2 linked regions of the Kitasatospora sp. NBC_00315 genome follow. The protein of the gene in region 1 interacts with the protein of each later gene in a pairwise test. Links are inferred from orthologs where the notes say so. Each region holds a gene or a part of one and is shown on either strand. Other genes may lie near its edges.

Region 1 (6,060 bases):
AGCTGAGCCGAGCGTGGGACGAAGCCTTCGCACCCCTGTGGGACGCCGTCGCCACCCGGACCGAGCTCGCCGACTGGTACCGGGACCTGCACGCCACCGGTCTGGTCCGCCGCCTCGCCCGCACCCCCGGGGAGGCGGCACCGCTCCTCGCCACGCTCGCGCGGATCCTCCCGCGTCTGCCGCTCTCACCACCGCAGTCCCTCAGCACCTTCGCCGCCCACACCGCCGGCGACGCCCACGCCCTCGACCACGGGCCGCTCGCCACCCTCACCCTGGACGCGGTCCGCGCCCTCACCGGCACACCGCCCGGGTCCGGGGCCGGCCGGCGCCGAGACACCTGGGCCACCGCCGGGCTCCTGCTGGACGAACTCTCCTCACAGGCTCTTGCGCTCAACCTGCCCGGCGACGATCACACCGCCACCGGCCGCGCGCTGACCGCCCTGGCCGCCGCCGGCCAGCCCGCCGTGCTGACCCTCCGCCAGCTCCTGCGGGACGCTCCGCGACCGCATCAGGGCGGGGTGGCGTACGTCTGCGAGAACCCCGCGGTCATGCTCGCGGCCGCAGACCTGCTGGGTGCTGGATCCCCTCCTCTGGTCTGCCTCCAGGGCCAGCCCAGTACGGCCGCCCTCCGGCTGCTCCGCCTCTACGCCGACGCCGGATGGGCCCTGCGCTACCACGGCGACTTCGACTGGGGCGGCGTCCGCATCGCCACCCGCCTCCTGTCCCACGTGCCGTGGACCCCGTGGCGGTACACCGCCGACGACTACCGGGCGGCCCTCACCGCCCACCCGCACACCGGGCCCCTGGCCGGCAGCGCCGCCGAGACCCCGTGGGACCCGCGCCTCGCCATCGAACTCGGCCGGGCCGGCCGCCGGATCGAGGAGGAGCTGGTGCTCACCGCCCTTCTCGGCGACCTGGGACACGCCGCGCGCTGAAAGCGGCCGGCCCAGGCGTGGCCCACCGCAGCGCGGTCGCTGCTGATGCCGTCATCCGGCCTGACCCGGAGATCTCACGTGGGACCGCTGCCATCCGGCGTAACCTGCCTTCATGGCAGAGAGCAAGGCCCGGACGACCGTAGCCAGACCAGCGGTGAAGCCGAGGAAACCGGAGTCGCGGCTGGCGATGGTGCGACGCGCCCGGAAGATCAACCGGGAGCTGGCGGAGCTGTACCCGTACGCGCATCCGGAGCTGGACTTCGAGTCGCCGTTCGAGCTGCTGGTGGCGACGGTGCTGTCGGCGCAGACGACGGACCTTCGGGTGAACCAGACCACGCCGGCCCTGTTCGCGAAGTACCCCACTCCGGAGGACATGGCGGCCGCCGTGCCGGAGGAGCTGGAGGAGATCATCCGGCCGACCGGCTTCTTCCGGGCCAAGGCACGGTCGCTGCTGGGGCTGTCGGCGGCGCTGCGCGACGACTTCGGCGGCGAGGTGCCCGGGCGGCTGGAGGATCTGGTCACCCTGCCCGGGGTCGGCCGCAAGACGGCAAACGTCGTCCTGGGGAACGCGTTCGGCGTACCGGGGATCACCGTCGACACGCACTTCGGCCGGCTCGCGCGCCGTTTCGGCTGGACGGCCGAGGAGGATCCGGTGAAGGTCGAGGCGGTCGTCGCGGAGATCTTCCCGAAGTCCGAGTGGACGATGCTCTCGCACCGCGTGGTGTTCCACGGACGGCGGGTCTGCCACTCCCGGAAGCCGGCCTGCGGGGCCTGCCCGATCGCGCCGCTCTGCCCGTCGTACGGAGAGGGCGAGACCGATCCGGAGAAGGCGCGCAAGCTGCTGAAGTACGAGCTGGGCGGTCAGCCCGGGCAGCGGCTGCGGCCGCCGGCCGACTACCCCGGGCAGCCGGCCGCCGCCGCGGGCGGCGGGCAGGAGGAGGTCGCGTGACCTCCACGCTGATCGATCGGGACGGGCTGCCGTCCTGGCTGCTGCCCGTCCGGGACGCGGCCGAGACGGTCCGGCCCGAGCAGCTGAGCCGGTACCTGCCGCCCGCCGAGGGCGGCCGGCCGTCGGCGGTGTTGATGCTGTTCGGCGAGGGGCCGACCGGCCCGGATCTACTGCTGATCGAGCGGGCCCGGTCCCTGCGATCGCACGCGGGGCAGTCCTCCTTCCCCGGGGGTGCGCTGGATCCGGCGGACGGCGATCCGCACGGCGCGGGGCCGGTCGCGGCGGCGCTGCGCGAGGCGTGGGAGGAGACCGGGCTGGATCCGACCGGTGTGCAGGTCTTCGCCACGCTCCCCGCGCTCTACATCCCGGTCAGCCGCTTCATCGTCACGCCGGTGCTCGGCTGGTGGCGGCGGGAGAGCCCGGTGGCGCCGGTGGACCAGGCCGAGACCGGGGCGGTGTTCCGGGTCCCGATCGCCGAGCTCACCGATCCGGCGAACCGGGCCAGGCTCCGGCATCCGTCCGGCTACACCGGGCCCGCCTTCACCGTGTCCGAGCGGCTGGTCTGGGGGTTCACGGCCGGGGTGATCGACCGGATGCTGCACCACAGCGGTCTGGAGCGGCCCTGGGAGCCGGCCCGGGTGCTGTCCCTGTCGGACGAGGCGCTGGGGCTCGCCGGGGCCGACCGGGCGCGCGTCCAGGGACTGCTGCGCGACACGCCCGCCGCGGGGTAGCCACCGGCCCCCGCGTACCCTCTCCACGGTTGTACGGATGGCGGGCGGGGCAGGAGCGGGTCACCGAGCCAGGTGCCGACCCGGCACGAGGCCGTGGGAGGGTGTCCGGGTGAACGTCCTGGATCTGCTGTTGATCGCCGCCGCCGTCGGCTTCGCCGTGTCCGGATACCGGCAGGGCTTCGTGGTGGGCGTCATGTCGGTCCTCGGGTTCCTCGGCGGCGGTCTGGTCGCCGTCCAGCTGCTCCCCTTCCTGCTCAGCCACATCGGCCCCGGCACCACCGCCTCGGTGGTCGCGGTCGTGGTGGTGATCGTGCTGGCGGCGATCGGGCAGGCGGTCACCACGCACTTCGGATGGAAGCTGCGCGGCCACATCGACCGCCGACCGGCCAAGGTGCTGGACGCGGCGGGCGGCTCGGTGGTCAACGTGATCTCGATGCTGCTGGTGGCCTGGTTGATCGGCTCCGCGCTGGCCGGAACGTCACTGCCGACCGTCTCCAAGCAGGTGCGGACCTCCTCCGTGCTCAGCGGCGTCCAGGACGCGCTGCCCGGTGACGCGCCGAACTGGTTCTCCGACTTCTCCAAGGCGCTCGCCCGCAACGGCTTCCCGCAGGTGTTCAACCCCTTCGAGCACGAGCCGATCACCGAGGTCTCGCCGCCGGACCCGGCACTGGCCGCCAGCCCGGGGGTGGCGAGGGCCCGGCAGTCGCTGGTGAAGGTGGTCGGCACCGCCACCTCCTGCGGCAAGACACTGGAGGGCAGCGGATTCGTCTTCGCCCCGCACCGGGTGATGACCAACGCCCACGTGGTCGGCGGTGTCGACGAGCCGACCGTCCAGATCGGCGGTACCGGGCAGCTGTACGACGCGACCGTGGTCCGTTACGACTGGCAGCGCGACATCGCGATCCTGGACGTCCCGAAGCTCTCGGCGCCCCCGTTGACCTTCGCGGGGGACGCCCGGACCAACGACAGCGCGATCGTCGCGGGCTTCCCCGAGAACGGTGCGTTCAACGTGCAGCCGGCCCGCATCCGGGGCCGGATCCAGGCCAACGGCCCGGACATCTACCACCGCGGCCAGGTCGTCCGCGACGTGTACTCGGTGCGCTCGCTGGTCCGCCAGGGCAACAGCGGCGGGCCGCTGCTCTCGCCGGACGGCCAGGTGTACGGCGTGGTCTTCGCCAAGTCGCTGGACAGCGCGGACACCGGGTACGTGCTCACCGCCGCCGAGGTCCGCGAGGACGCCACCCAGGGCACCACGGCCACGGCCCGGGTGGACACCGAGGGCTGCGCGCTCTGACCGCCGGCCCGCCGGCCTTCTCCGGTTCGCTCACCTTCTTCGGCTGATCGGGCCTGCGCGCCTTCGGCTGGTCCGGCTGGTCGGGCTGATCCGGTGGCGTCGGCGGCGGCGGTGAGGGTGGTGACGGCGTCGGCGGCGGCGGCGTTGGCGGTGAGGGTGGTGTCGGCGTCGGCGGCGGCGGCGTTGGCGTTGGCGGTGAGGGTGGTGTCGGCGCCCGGGGCCGGGGTAGGCCGGTTCCGCAGCCGGAATCGGCGGGTTGTCAGGCGCTCCTGGTACCGTCGGCCCGGCTCACCCGTACGGTCCAACCGGGCGGCGGCGGTGGGGCCCCGACGGGAGGTCAGGCAGCGACATGATGGAGAGCGCGTCATGATGGGTCACTCGCACGCGGTCAGCGGCGCGATGCTGTACGCGGCCTCCGCGCCGTTCCTTCCGCCGCTGCTGTTGCACACGACGCTCCAGCCGGCGGACATCCTGATGGGCACGGTGCTCTGCGCCGGTGCGGCCCTGCTGCCGGACCTCGACCACCACGACGGGACGATCGCCAACTTCCTCGGCCCGATCTCCAAGGTGATCTGCCGCTTCGTCGCCTGGGTGTCCGGCGGTCACCGGCACGCCACCCACTCGCTGCTGTTCGTGGCGCTGATGGGTGCGGGCAGCTGGGCGGGAGTGACCTTCGTCGGGCGCTACTTCACCCTCGGCCTCACCTTCGTGCTGCTCGCCCTGGCGATCCGGGCGCTACGGCTGCACCCGCCCGGCGACGGCCCGACGATGTGGGTCACCATCATCGGTCTTGCCGCGCTCGGCACGGCCGGACTGAACAAGTGGATGCCGAGCGCGCCCGGTTGGCTGCCGTACGCCGTCGCCCTGGGCACGCTGGCCCACCTGTTGGGCGACTGCCTCACCAAGAAGGGCGCGCCGCTGCTCTGGCCGCACAAGGAGCGCTACGAGGTGGTGCTGATCAAGCGCAGCGGCAACAACGTCGAGACCAAGATACTGGTGCCGATCATGTCGGTGGCGACCTTCGCGCTGCTCTGGTTCACGGCGGTGTCGCCGGGCGTTCTCGGCTGACCTGATCCGGCAGTACCGGAACGACGACGAACGCTGCGGCGCGGGGCCTTCAGGCCTCGCGCCGCAGCCGTGCGCCGACCCAGCGGGCGCGGCGGCCGATGATCCGTGGGATACCGAGTTGCCGGGGGCCCGACCGCTGCCGGAGCTCCGGCCCGTCGTAGCCGAGGTCGTCCGTCCGCTCGGAGCGGTGGGCGAGGCTCTGCGAACTGCTGCGGCGTCGGCTGCGCGGCACTGCGCTGCGATCGGGCATCCAGGTCATACCGGATGGATGCCCGTGGGCCGGTTGGAGTAATCGCCCCACGGGGACCGAATTGGCCTATGCAATTGTCATATGAGCCCTATGCGACCGATGTTGAGGTCCCGGCGTCCCTGTCCCGGTGTCCCGGCGTCCCTGTCCCGGCGTCCCGGGGCCCTGGGGTCCCTGTCCCGGTGTCCGGTGCGTGCTCCCGGTCTCCCGGTCCCGGCGCCCCGGGACCTCAGTTCTTGTGCTGCCCGATCCAGTCGATCAGCTCCGCCGAGAACTGCTCCGGTGCCTCCTCGTGCGGGAAGTGCCCGACACCCGGCAGCAGCCGCCACCGGTAGGGGGCCGACACGTACTCGCCCCCCCCGAGCGCGGTGTGCGAGAGCAGCACCGGGTCGGCGGCGCCCTGGATGTGCAGGGTGGGCGCGGTGATCGGCTTCTTCATGCGGCGGGCGAACTGGATGCCGTCCGGGCGGGCCATCGAGCGCATCAGCCAGCGGTACGGCTCGATCGAGCAGTGCGCGGTGCTGGGGATCTGCATGGCCTGTCGGTAGGCGTCGACAGCGGCAGGTTCCAGCCGATTCGGTCCGGTCCAGGCGTCGAGGTACCGGCCGACCTGTGCGGCGTCGTCGGCGACCAGACGGCGTTCCGGTATCCACGGCCGCTGGAAGCTCAGCACGTGCTCGAAGGCCGCCAGCTGCCGGCGGTCGGTGAGCAGCGCTCGCCGGAGGTCCCTCGGGTGCGCCGCGGAGACGGCGGTCAGGCTCTGGATCACCGAGGGCCGCATCACGGCCGCGACCCAGGCCAGCGTGCCGCCCGTGGCATGCCCGACCAGGTGCGCG
Region 2 (5,577 bases), 1.2 Mb from region 1 along the record:
AGCACGGGGTTGTCGTGCAGCCGGAGATCCTGGGTGAGGAGCGCGATGGAGGGCGACATGCCCCATGGCTATCGCCACCGTGCCCGCCGGCCGGCCCGACACGCCCGGCGAACACCAGTACGCCGAGGAGTGCCGCCGAGCGGGGAACGCCGAAGGGCCGGACCCCCGAAGGGGTCCGGCCCTCGTGGAGAGCTACCGGATCAGGCGTCGCCGCCGGCGGCGCCCGGGTCGGCGGAGGCGACGTCGAGCAGCTGGTAGCGGTCGATCGCCTCCTTCAGCGCGCTGCGGTCGACCTTGCCCTGCTTGGCGAGCTCGGTGAGCACGCTCAGGACCACCGACTGGGCGTCGATGTGGAAGAACCGGCGGGCGGCGCCACGGGTGTCGGCGAAGCCGAAGCCGTCCGCACCCAGCGACTGCCACTGGCCCGGCACCCAGCGCGAGATCTGGTCCGGCACGGCGCGCATCCAGTCGGACACGGCGACGAACGGGCCCTCGGCACCGGTGAGCTTCTGCGTCACGTACGGGACGCGCTGCGGCTCCTCCGGGTGGAGCAGGTTGAACTCCTCGGTCTCCACCGCGTCGCGGCGCAGCTCGTTCCAGGAGGTCGCCGACCAGACGTCGGCCTTGACGTTCCACTCCTCGGCGAGGATCCGCTGGGCCTCCAGGGCCCACGGCACCGCCACACCCGAGGCGAGGATCTGGGCCGGGATCTGGCCGGCGGTCGCCGGGGCGTACCGGTGCAGACCCTTGAGGATGCCGTCGACGTCGACGTTCTCGGGCTCGGCCGGCATCTTGTACGGCTCGTTGTAGAGCGTGATGTAGTAGAAGACGTCCTCGCCGGTCGGGAACCGGGCCGAGGAGCCGTACATCCGCCGGATGCCGTCCTGCATGATGTGCGCGATCTCGAAGCCGTACGCGGGGTCGTACGCGACGACGCCCGGGTTGGTCGAGGCGAGCAGGTGCGAGTGGCCGTCCGCGTGCTGCAGACCCTCACCGGTCAGCGTGGTGCGGCCCGCCGTGGCGCCCATCACGAAACCGCGGGCCAGCTGGTCGGCCATCTGCCAGAACTGGTCGCCGGTGCGCTGGAACCCGAACATCGAGTAGAAGACGTACACCGGGATCAGCGGCTCGCCGTGCGTGGCGTACGAGGAGCCGGCGGCGATCAGCGAGGCGGTGCAGCCGGCCTCGGAGATGCCGTCGTGCAGCATCTGGCCGGTCGGCGACTCCTTGTAGGCGAGCAGCAGATCGCGGTCGACCGACTCGTAGGTCTGGCCGAGCGGGTTGTAGATCTTCGCCGACGGGAAGAGCGAGTCCATGCCGAAGGTGCGGTACTCGTCGGGCGCGATCGGCACGAAGCGGTTGCCGATGCCCTTGTCCCGCATGAGGTCCTTCAGCACCCGGACGAACGCCATGGTGGTGGCGATGGTCTGGTTGCCGGAGCCCTTCTTGACCGCCTTGTAGGCCTCGTCGCCCGGGAGCTCCAGTTTGCGCGGCCGCACCTTGCGGGTCGGCATGTAGCCGCCCAGCTCCTTGCGGCGGTCGTGCATGTACTGGATCTCTTCGGAGTCCTTGCCCGGGTGGTAGTAGGGCGGGTAGCCCTCGTCGAGCTGCTTGTCCGTGATCGGCAGGTGCAGCCGGTCGCGGAAGCGCTTGAGGTCCTCGGTGGTGAGCTTCTTCATCTGGTGGGTCGCGTTGCGGCCCTCGAAGTTCGGCCCGAGCGTCCAGCCCTTGACGGTCTGGGCGAGGATCACGGTCGGCTGGCCGGTGTGCTCGCGGGCCGCCTTGAACGCCGCGTACACCTTGGCGTGGTCGTGGCCGCCGCGACCCAGGTGCTGGATCTGCTGGTCGGTCATGTCCTCGACCATCTTGCGCAGCCGCAGGTCCCCACCGAAGAAGTGGTCGCGGATGTAGCCGCCGGTCTCGGTGGCGTACGTCTGGAACTGGCCGTCCACCGTGGTGTTCAGCTTGTTGACCAGGACGCCGTCGCGGTCCTGCGCGAGCAGCGGGTCCCAGCTGCGGTCCCAGATGAGCTTGATCACGTTCCAGCCGGCGCCGCGGAACTGCGACTCCAGCTCCTGGATGATCTTGCCGTTGCCGCGGACCGGGCCGTCCAGGCGCTGCAGGTTGCAGTTGACCACGAACGTCAGGTTGTCCAGGCCCTCGCGCGCCGCCAGCGACAGCTGGCCGAGCGACTCGGGCTCGTCCATCTCGCCGTCGCCGAGGAAGGCGTACACGTGCGAGTCGGAGGTGTCCTTGATGCCGCGGTGCTCCAGGTAGCGGTTCATCCGCGCCTGGTAGATCGCACCGAGCGGGCCGAGGCCCATCGAGACGGTCGGGAACTCCCAGAAGTCCGGCATCAGCCGCGGGTGCGGGTAGCTGGACAGACCGTAGGGAGCCTTCGACTTCTCCTGGCGGAAGGCGTCGAGCTGCTGCTCGCTGAGCCGGTCCAGCAGGAAGGCGCGGGCGTAGATGCCGGGGGAGGCGTGGCCCTGGAAGAAGATCTGGTCGCCGGACTCGCCGTCCGCGTCCTTGCCCCGGAAGAAGTAGTTGAAACCCACGTCGTAGAGCGACGCGGACGAGGCGAAGGTGGCGATGTGCCCACCGACGCCGATACCCGGGCGCTGCGCCCGGGAGACCATCACGGCCGCGTTCCAGCGGGTCGCGTTGAGGACCTTGCGCTCGATCTCCTCGTTGCCGGGGAAGAAGGGCTCGTCCTTGGTCGCGATGGTGTTGACGTAGTCCGTGCTGCGCATCTCGGGCACGGCGACACGCTTCTCGCGGGCGCGCTCGATCAGGCGGAGCATCAGGTAGCGGGCGCGCTCGCGCCCCCGCTCGTCGATGGCCGCGTCAAGCGACTCCAGCCATTCCGCGGTCTCCTCGGGATCGAAGTCCGGGACCTGACTCGGAAGGCCGCCAATGATGATCGGGTTGCGATCGGATCCGGAAGCCACGCTGTTCCTTCACTGTCGGTCGAAACTAGAGGTGTGTCGCGCCGCCTCCATCGTGTACCGCAACTCGGAGATCCGTCATCTCTACCGATGGGTAACCGTTCCGCCTGGTGGGCGGGCCGGTCAGAAGGCGCGCCGAGCAGGCTCCATTGCCTGTCCCGCGCCCCTCCGGGTGTTACGAAGAGGTGGTCCGACCTTTACCTGCTGTGCCTGCTGTGTCTGCACTCCCGATTCGGGGGTACAGGCTCTCCAGGCCTCCAGGCACCCTTCCGTCCGATGGGCGGACGGTCGGGCTGAGGGCCAACTGGAGACTCTACGCCCGCCGGTACACCTGTTCCGAATGCCGTTCGCATCTCGGGCAGGTGTACGCGCCGGTAGGCCGGTCGGGTGTGCCGGAGCGACACCCTGCCGACACCCGTCGGTCGCGTGCCGGACCGGTGCGGAAAGGGGCAAAAGGGTGTGATTACCGACACGTCGACCGGCGTGTCCTGCCACAGAACGTCAACCTTTGGGTGGGATCGAGGGTCGGGTACTTGCGCGAACCGCCGCGTCCGTGTGGACTACGGCCACAGCCTCGGCATGGATGCCGAGCCGAATACTGGAGGTTATTCCCGTGAGCGCGACCGCGGACCCCGCGGACAAGTCCAACCCGGCGCACCGTCTCGGCTTCGAAGAGGGCCAGATCGTCCAGGAGCTCGGGTACGACGATGACACTGACCAGGATCTCCGCGAAGGCATTGAGGAGATCACCGGTACGGATCTCGTCGACGAGGACTACGACGACGTCGCCGACGCCGTTCTGCTGTGGCACCGCGAGGAGGACGGGGATCTGACCGATGCCCTCGTCGACGCCCAGGAATACCTCGCCGAAGGCGGTCTGGTGTGGCTGCTGACCCCCAAGACGGGCCGTGACGGGCACGTCGAGGCCCACGAGATCGCGGACGCCGCCAAGACCGCCGGCCTCTCCCAGACGAGCTCGGTGACCGTCGCCAAGGACTGGGCGGGCACCCGTCTGGCCACCCCGAAGGCGGCGAAGTCGGGCAAGCGCTGAGCATCGGACGACCTTTCGGGCCGGGCCCCGCTGGAGCTTTCTCCAGCGGGGCCCGGCCTTTCGGGTGCCCGGGCTGTGGGTGTCGCCGGGGGAGTTGTTCGCCGAGGGCGAAAGCGGCTCGGTGCGGGGCCGGGCCGCTCACCCGTTCGGCCCAACGGCCTCGAACGAATGCGAGGATGTGCACGGCCGCGCCCGCAGAGCGGCCGATCCGCGTCAGAAAGGACCCTCCGTCATGGCCATCGAGGTCGGCACCCAGGCTCCGGATTTCGAGCTCAAGAACCAGCACGGAGAGCTCGTGAAGCTCTCCGACCTCCAGGGCGAGAAGAACGTCGTCCTGGTGTTCTACCCGTTCGCCTTCACCGGTGTCTGCACCGGCGAGGTGTGCGCGATCCAGAAGGAGCTGCCGCGCCTGCAGAACGACGACGTGCAGGTCCTGGCGGTCTCCAACGACTCGCCGTTCACGCTGCGCGTCTTCGCCGACCAGGAGGGCCTGGAGTACCCGCTGCTCTCGGACTTCTGGCCGCACGGTGAGGTCTCCCGCGCGTACGGCGTCTTCGACGAGGAGAAGGGCTGCGCGGTGCGCGGCACCTTCGTGATCGACAAGGCCGGCCTGGTCCGCTGGTCGATCGTGAACGGCCTGCCGGACGCCCGCGACGAGCAGGAGTACCTGAAGGTGCTCGGCGCGCTCTGATCCGCCGCAGGGCCCGCGGACGCCGCCGCGGGCCCCGGCGGGCCGCCCCGGTGACACCCTCCGGGCACCTCCGGCGAACGCGTGACGAGGCCCGTCGCCCACGTCTTGGGCCCGGTCACTGCGCAGGACGGGAACCCGGCACTACGATCGGGCCGTTGGCAGGTCAGAGGCGCTCCGGTCGAGGCCGGCCGCTTCGGACCGCACCACGGGGGCACCACGGGGTGCCTCCCGAATCTTGGAGGACCAGTGGGTGTCAGCCTGAGCAAGGGCGGCAATGTCTCCCTCACCAAGGAGGCGCCTGGCCTGACCGCCGTGATCGTCGGACTTGGCTGGGACGTCCGCACCACCACCGGCACGGACTTCGACCTGGACGCCAGCGCACTGCTGTGCAACGAGGCCGGCCGGGTGGACGGGGACGGCAACTTCGTCTTCTTCAACAACCTCAAGAGCCCGGAGGGATCGGTCGAGCACACCGGCGACAACCTCACCGGCGAGGGCGAGGGCGACGACGAGCAGATCAAGGTCAACCTGGCGACCGTCCCGGCCGCGGTGTCCAAGATCGTGTTCCCGGTCTCCATCTACGACGCCGAGAACCGGACCCAGAACTTCGGCCAGGTCCGCAACGCGTTCATCCGGGTGGTGAACCAGGCCGACAACAAGGAGCTGGCCCGCTACGACCTCTCCGAGGACGCCTCGACCGAGACCGCGATGGTCTTCGGCGAGCTGTACCGCAACGGGGCCGAGTGGAAGTTCCGTGCCATCGGCCAGGGCTACGCCTCCGGCCTGCGCGGCATCGCGCAGGACTTCGGCGTCAACGTCTGACCCTGCCGACCGGGTGACCGCGCCGGCGACCGGGCGCGGGCCGGGACGGTGGTACGACGGCTCCG

What was found. The genes of interacting proteins can lie anywhere in the genome.
Region 2: the proteins of nth (region 1) and aceE interact in binary tests that used the Escherichia coli proteins (3 or more experiments, as listed by UniProt). The link is inferred for Kitasatospora sp. NBC_00315 from one-to-one orthologs.

Annotation. Positions count from the first base shown.
Region 1 is NZ_CP108025.1:4,548,833-4,554,892, forward strand. What follows is about bases 1-2,965. They hold nth (endonuclease III), read left to right. Parts: upstream 1-1,047; coding sequence 1,048-1,884; downstream 1,885-2,965. Other genes in these bases: OG823_RS18660 (TIGR02679 family protein), read left to right, coding at 1-935; OG823_RS18670 (CoA pyrophosphatase), read left to right, coding at 1,881-2,615; OG823_RS18675 (MarP family serine protease), read left to right, coding at 2,725-2,965. Outside these bases: more of OG823_RS18675, read left to right, coding at 2,966-3,909; OG823_RS18680 (metal-dependent hydrolase), read left to right, coding at 4,276-4,977; OG823_RS18685 (hypothetical protein), read right to left, coding at 5,027-5,236; OG823_RS18690 (alpha/beta fold hydrolase), read right to left, coding at 5,454-6,060. UniProt on the Escherichia coli protein: DNA repair enzyme that has both DNA N-glycosylase activity and AP-lyase activity. The DNA N-glycosylase activity releases various damaged pyrimidines from DNA by cleaving the N-glycosidic bond, leaving an AP (apurinic/apyrimidinic) site.
Region 2 is NZ_CP108025.1:5,783,803-5,789,379, forward strand. The notes cover bases 1-3,308. They hold aceE (pyruvate dehydrogenase (acetyl-transferring), homodimeric type), read right to left. Parts: upstream 2,952-3,308; coding sequence 201-2,951; downstream 1-200. Other genes in these bases: OG823_RS24100 (deoxyribodipyrimidine photo-lyase), read right to left, coding at 1-59. Also shown: OG823_RS24110 (DUF3052 domain-containing protein), read left to right, coding at 3,562-3,999; OG823_RS24115 (peroxiredoxin), read left to right, coding at 4,232-4,690; OG823_RS24120 (TerD family protein), read left to right, coding at 4,937-5,512. UniProt on the Escherichia coli protein: Component of the pyruvate dehydrogenase (PDH) complex, that catalyzes the overall conversion of pyruvate to acetyl-CoA and CO(2).